DNA from 2 places in the Pseudoalteromonas sp. Z9A5 genome. Region 2 is predicted to be linked to the other one. Evidence: riboswitches for the same ligand, from Rfam matches in the RefSeq annotation. Region 2 holds a riboswitch; the other holds the start of a gene.

Region 1 (3,430 bases), on a different contig from region 2:
GATTGCACCTAAACTGCATAAGTTTGAAACTGTATTTAAAGAGTTTTTAACTGATTAATACCAATCGGCATAAGTATAGGAGCTATTTAAGGATAATAAAATTGCGCTTTAACTAGACAAAGAACTTTATATTTAGTGGTTCTAAATAAAAAATTTTAACGACGTTAGCGTGTGATTTAACCCGTTAAATTATTTAGAGGTTTATGCTGGTTGGTATAACTTAAAAATAAACAGCAAAAAGCCCGGTAACTTTCCGGGCTTTTGTTTTTTTTCTACTTAGTTTAATAATATTTAATTATTAAACATTGTTAAAACTGGTAGCTAGCACCTGCAAAAAAGCGACGTTCTGGCGTGTTGTAGTAATATATTTCGCCTGTTGTAAAGTCAGCGTTAGAGTCAACCGCGTTGTACTCTTTATCAAATAAGTTCTCTACTCGAAGCGAAACCTCAATGTGTTCATTTACTTGATAATTGCCCGCTAGGTCCCAAAGTGTGTAAGAGCCTAAGCGCGTTACAGCACCCTCTCGATCACTGCGATATTGCATATCTAAGCTTGCGTCAAAAGCACCAAACTGTTTTGCAACTTCCCAATTAAAAGTACGTTTAGCAACATTACGTAACTCAGCTCCCGTTTCTTTGTCCTCGGCGCTTAAGTAGGCAAAATTAAGGTTACTATCAAAACCAAATATTTGCTGTGACAGGCTAAACTCAACCCCTTCGTAGCGTGCTTCATTTAAGTTGATAGGAAAAAAGTTAGAATCTAAAGATATTTTATCTTCAATATCATTTCTAAAAATAGCAACGTCAACACTTGCTATATCAAAATCTACATTTAACCCAATCTCTCGATTTAATGATTTTTCAGGCTCTAAATCAGGATTAGATGAAGGTGGAAAACCAGGAAAAGCTGGAAAGTATAAATCGTTAAATGTAGGCGCTTTAAAACCAGTGCTTTGGCTTATGCGGAACGTGGCGTCTTCAGATAAATGGTAACCCGCAGCGGCTGTATATGTTGTTTCGTCACCAAACTGCTCATCATCGTCTTGGCGAATTGTTAAATTAGCTAACACTTTTTCAGCATTGTAATAAGCACCAACAAATACTGCCAATACATCACGTTCTTGCATATCATACTGCGTTGAACTGTGCGATACATCATCGTTGTACCAGTTAACACCACCGCTAATACTAAGCTCTTCTGATAATATATATTGACCGTTATAATCTAATTGCACACGCTTAGTTATAAAATCACTCACACCAAATGATGCGGTATCTTGTGAGTCATCTGTTGAAATAGCAATATCAATGCTGTGCATTTGATTTGTGTAGCTTTTATTCCAACCAGCAGAAAGTTGATAATTTTTAAAGTCCCCTCGCTCAATATTGCTATCGGCTGAACTAAATCGGCTATCGTAATCTGCAAAACCTTCGCTGTATTGACCTAATAACTTAAAGTCGCCGTAGTGTGCATCGGTGTAATTTACTTTAAAACCAAGGTTTTTATTTTCATAGCCATCTTCATCGGGTGCTACACCTTGCAGTGCATCAAAGCCATCTGTTTTTTCAAAACCTGCATTAAACGCAGTAGTAACATCGCCTGACTTTACAGAGCCAGCTACCTGATAATCTTGATAAGCATCTGAGCCAAACGTAGCACTTACAGATAAATTATCAGACTCTCGCGTTATAATGTTTATAACACCAGCCAATGCATCAGAGCCATAAACAGCTGCGCGTGAACCTTTAATAATTTCAATACGCTCAATACTATTTAGCGGCACATTACTTAACGCTTTTTGACCAAGTGTTGCAGAACCCGTTCGCACACCGTCAATCAAAATTAACGTATCGCCAGAGCCAGTACCACGAAGTGACACACCTGTATTTTGACCAAAACCACCGTTTGGATTAACCTGAAAACCAACCTGCTTGCTTAATAATGTTGGTAGATCACGTACGTTGCTTGCTTCTATTTCAGCACGCTCAATAACATTTACACTTGCTAAAACGTCATTGATTGATTGCTCAAATTTATTAGCTGTAACGGTTATTTTTTCAATTGATTGTTCTGTACCAGACACAGAAAATGAAAGCACAGCAGAAATTGCAACGCCTAGAGTTGTTTTGTTTAACATGATGTCCCCTACCTTTGCCCACCGCAAAGATTTAAGTAAGTAAGATTGTATCAAGGCCGGTCTCCGGACTCAGTAAACACCTATTAATATGTGTTAATACTTTACCGTTGCGGGGGCAGTGTTGGGATTGTTATTTGAATAAAACGCACCAACTTCCCGATTATCTAGCTAGATAATTCACTGTGTGAAGCATCTATTAAGCACCTTGAAAATATGTCGCTATTGTGAGTATTTTGTTTACAAATGTCAATGGACGTCTATATAGCCAAAGTCAACTAAAGTATATTAGATCACATTTTTATAGATGATGTTTGTTACGAATTTATATTAAGCTAATAACTTTTTGTAACTTAAGGTTGGGCTTCATACATTTTAATCTTTTTATAAAAAACACGCTTGGTCATTATGTTAGGTGCTATCAAAAGATGATGTATGAGAAGAAGTGGTGATTTTAGAAGTAAAAAGAGCTTCAATCGCTATGTACTAAATACATAAAACGATTGAAGCAAAGCATGTAAACCAAATAGTTTATGCTTTAAATGTAGTGTATTAATCGCGGAAGTTTTTAAACTGGAAAGGTTGACCTAAATCAGCACTGCGAACTACTTGCATTGCTTCTTGAAGATCGTCACGCTTTTTACCTGTTACGCGAACTTCTTCACCCTGAATGGCTGCTTGAACTTTAACTTTCGAATCTTTAATGGCTTTAACTACCTTTTTAGCCATGTCTTTTTCGATGCCCTGCTTTAAGCCTACATTACGAAAAACATTTTTACCTGCACGGCTAATATCTTGAAGTTCTAAGCTTGATACATCCATACCACGCTTAGATATTTTGTTAGCCAAAATATCAAATAATTGCATAACCTGAGAATCAGCTTCAGCTTTAAGCTTAATTGTTTTATCGTTTAGCTCAATAGATGCGTCAACGCCTCTAAAGTCAAAGCGAGTTTCTAGCTCACGGTTTGCGTTATCAACTGCGTTTTTAGCTTCGTTCATTTCTACTTCAGATACAATATCAAATGAAGGCATTGGTTTGCTCCTAACTATTTAATCTTAATTTTATGCCGCAATTATAACGCTAAAATTATAAATCTTTACATTTTTCTGCATCTTGTTCAGGTGCGATACTAAATTAGTTTGATATACTTAAGTTTCTTTTTTAAGCGATTTTAGGATTTGTCGTGACAAGGCGTGTTTATCAAGCAATTTTTTTAGTCAGTATCGTAGCGTTTACCTTTTTATTTGCCAAAGAAGTAAAAGGTAGTGTTGTAAACTTATTTCCTCATGTT
Region 2 (3,430 bases):
ACCTTTACCCCACGCTTAGCAAACACTCTGCAAAGGGCGGCAACTAGGGTACTTTTACCGGCGTCGGAGGTAGTGCCTTGCACCATTAAGGTTTTCATAGAGTTACACCTTTCGCTTTCTAAAAAACAATAAACTTAAAAAGAACACGCTTCCAATAGCAGCAGTAATAACACCTACGGGCAGCTCTTGGTTTTTTAGTAATGAGCGCGAAAGTACATCAACCCACACCATAAATGTACCGCCCACGAAGCTGGTTACCAGTAAGCCAGCGATGGTGCCTTGGGAGATAAAAAAGCGCACAATGTGCGGTACCATTAATCCTACAAACCCAATTCCACCACACATAGCCACCAGCACAGCGGTAATTAATGAGCTCAAAACCAGCATAAGTATTCTAAAGCGCTGAACCCTAACACCTAATGTAATTGCGCTTTCATCGCCAAGTAACATGGCATTGAGTTGTCTTCTAAAGCTCAGCATTACAAACGTACACAATGTAATTACCAATAAAGGTAACCAAAGCGTAGCCCACTGCGCACGAGCAAAGCTGCCCAGTGTCCAAAATAAAATAGCGGCTACCGCCTGAGGATCGCTCCAATAAAGCAACAGGCTGGTAAACGCACTAAATAAAAACGACAGAGCAACGCCAGCTAATAACATTGATTCTACCTGTGCACTTTGCTGCCTACCTGCAATAAGTATTAATAAACTCATAGCGAGTAAGCTGCCCAGCAGTGCTGCTGCCGATAACATAAAGCCTGCGCTAATACCTGCTAGCGCCATAAGTAACACCACGCCAAATGAGGCACCCGACGATATACCAAATAAGTAAGGATCGGCTAAAGGGTTGCGCGTTACCGTTTGTAAAATAAGCCCCGCAATTGCTAAGCCAGAGCCTGCTAAAAAGGCGAGTAATGTGCGTGGCATTCTTAGTTCAAAAATAATACGCGTATTAAAAGACGCATCATTTGAGAGTAAAAAGCTATTAAATACATCTTGAAGTGAGGTCTCTGCTGCGCCAAAACTAAGTGCTGCAAATAAGCTAAATAAAGCAGCTAAAGTACTTATAAAAAGCGCAAATGAGTGGCGATTATTAACTGCGCTCATATTATTTGTAACCATAAAAGTAAGTGATATGAGGGATGCTATTTCCCGACTTCGATATTTGCGGGTGGTCATTTACTTGGGCGCAGACACCAAAAACGTCGCCTAACATGTTTTCGGTTAATACCTCACTTGGCGTACCTGTATGTGTAATTTCACCGTTTTTAATAACCACTAGTTCATCGCACATTGCCGAAGCTAAGTTTAAATCATGAAACGATGCAAACACCGTTACACCCAACGATTTAGCAAGCTCCATTACCTGTATTTGGTATTTAACATCTAAATGGCTAGTTGGCTCATCCATTATTAACAGTTGAGGTTGCTGGACTATGGCGCGGGCTATCAAGGCACGTTGCTTTTCACCGCCTGAGAGCGACTCAAAGCTTTGATCACTATGATCTTCCAACCCGACTGTATTGATTGCTTGAATGATTTTTTGTTTATCAATGTTAGTTATTGAGCTAAATAACGATTTATGAGGCGTTAGCCCAAGCGCAATAACATCAAATACGCTTAAGTTAAATTGCGACGGAGTTTCTTGTAAAACAACCGCTACTTTTTTTGCGTACTCATCGCTTTTTAGCTGCCAAATGTCGGTGTTGTTAAACTCTACAACGCCATCACTTGGTTTATTAAAACGATATAAACAACGCAATAAGCTCGATTTACCTGCGCCATTAGGTCCAATTAAACCAACAAATTTACCTGTGGTTATTTTAAGGTTTATTTTTTTGAGAATCGTTTTATTGCCAATACCCCACGATACGTTTTTAACGTTTAGTAATGGTTTATTTAATGGCGTTTGAGTGTGCAATAGTCAGTCCTAGGCTAGGTTAAACTCACTAAAAATGCGATAAAAATACTAATGCACTACAAGAAAAAATGAGTAAACCCGCTCGTTAAAAGAATTCATACCAATTGCATTAAATTAGTGATTTATTATAGCGACAAATAAATAGCTTAATAACAAGGCGGAAATTATGACATATAGTTGTTATATATGAATAATTTTTAACGAAGTTAGTAAGTTATTTAATTCGCTAGAAAGATCATGTTTTTAATAAAATTGGTATTATACCATTTGTATCTGACTTACAGCTCAGCTGCTTACAGTTGCGGGAACAGTCGAGGACTCGCACCTCATTCCAAATGAATCTCTATTATGGGCGGCTAGGTAAATAATTTAAAGCAAAAAAAACCGCACTCAAAAGAGCGCGGTTAAAAAGGGAGTGTTTTAACTAATCGTTAAAACTTGTATTCAATACCCAAGCCTACGTAGTCTTGGTCAACGTTGTTGTCCATATCGAAGCTTGAATAAAAGCCAAATACTTTAATGTTTTTATTTAATTTGTGGTCAAGACCAACTGAAATTGCTGACTTATCGTCGCTGTCGTCAAAGTCCATATCTTGGTATTGCACTTTAAATGTGTTGCTACCCATGCTGTAAGCAGCATTTAGCAAGTAACCATCCGCTTCTGCGCTGCCATCTACTGCTTCTTGTGTTTGGTACATTGCACCCAATTTAAAGTTTTCGATTTTACCTTGGATTGATGCACGTACTACGTCGTAGCCATTTACTTCACTATCGGCTGCAATAGAGGCGTATACCGCGCTCTTTTTAAGTGCCACGTCACCGTATGTCACCGCCATTGAATAACCGTTATCAGCGTCTACATCATCTTCAGCTACAAAAGTAGCAAGTACTTTAAAGCCTTCGTATGAGTTTGATGAATAACTAACTGTATTTCCTAAGCGGTTTTCACCTTTAAATACATTTTTAATATCGCCTTCAAGGTCGTTAAATAAATCTAACTTACCTTGAGATTGCTTAAGCGCAGTATCGTTACGACCAATTACAACCTGACCAAACGCACCTTTTAAACCAACATATTGGTTACGCGCAGAAATATTGTCGTCGTTATCGCCTTTTGAATCAGCATCAGACACATCAACTTGAAACTCAAACTTATATACCGCTTCTAAACTATCATTTATTTTTTCAGAACCTTTAACACCAAGACGAGATGCATTACTTTTTATCTCGGTAAAAGACCCTTCGCCATCATCAGATGATTGCACTGTTACATTCGCTTTACCGTAAATGTCTACGTCGGCAAGTGCATTAAAAGATAAACCACTTAATAGTGCTAAGCATAAGCTCGATTTTACAAATTTCATGTTATTTCCTTGGATAATCACAAAAGACTAATTTTTAAAGCTGCTGCATTTTGTCATTCCTAAATGACAGTAATATTACAACGGAAATATTAATGTCTTTTTTTGTTAATAAAAATGCATTAAATGTGAAATCAAAATAACATGA

The links. A riboswitch is a leader RNA that binds a small molecule or an ion and turns the genes downstream of it on or off. The one in region 2 is predicted to bind cobalamin.
Region 1: linked by a shared signal. The riboswitch ahead of GQR56_RS08650 (TonB-dependent receptor) and the one ahead of GQR56_RS01095 (ABC transporter ATP-binding protein) in region 2 are both predicted to bind cobalamin.

Annotation. Positions count from the first base shown of each region.
Region 1 covers NZ_WTLC01000013.1:39,986-43,415, reverse strand. The annotation lists gene msrA (peptide-methionine (S)-S-oxide reductase MsrA) at 1-58, shown strand, start outside; gene GQR56_RS08650 (TonB-dependent receptor) at 309-2,138, opposite strand; cobalamin riboswitch at 2,175-2,361, opposite strand; gene GQR56_RS08645 (YajQ family cyclic di-GMP-binding protein) at 2,688-3,170, opposite strand; gene GQR56_RS08640 (VanZ family protein) at 3,323-3,430, shown strand, end outside.
Region 2 covers NZ_WTLC01000001.1:240,848-244,277, reverse strand. The annotation lists gene GQR56_RS01105 (cobyric acid synthase) at 1-98, opposite strand, end outside; gene GQR56_RS01100 (iron ABC transporter permease) at 103-1,107, opposite strand; gene GQR56_RS01095 (ABC transporter ATP-binding protein) at 1,109-1,921, opposite strand; cobalamin riboswitch at 2,168-2,306, opposite strand; gene GQR56_RS01090 (porin) at 2,353-3,285, opposite strand.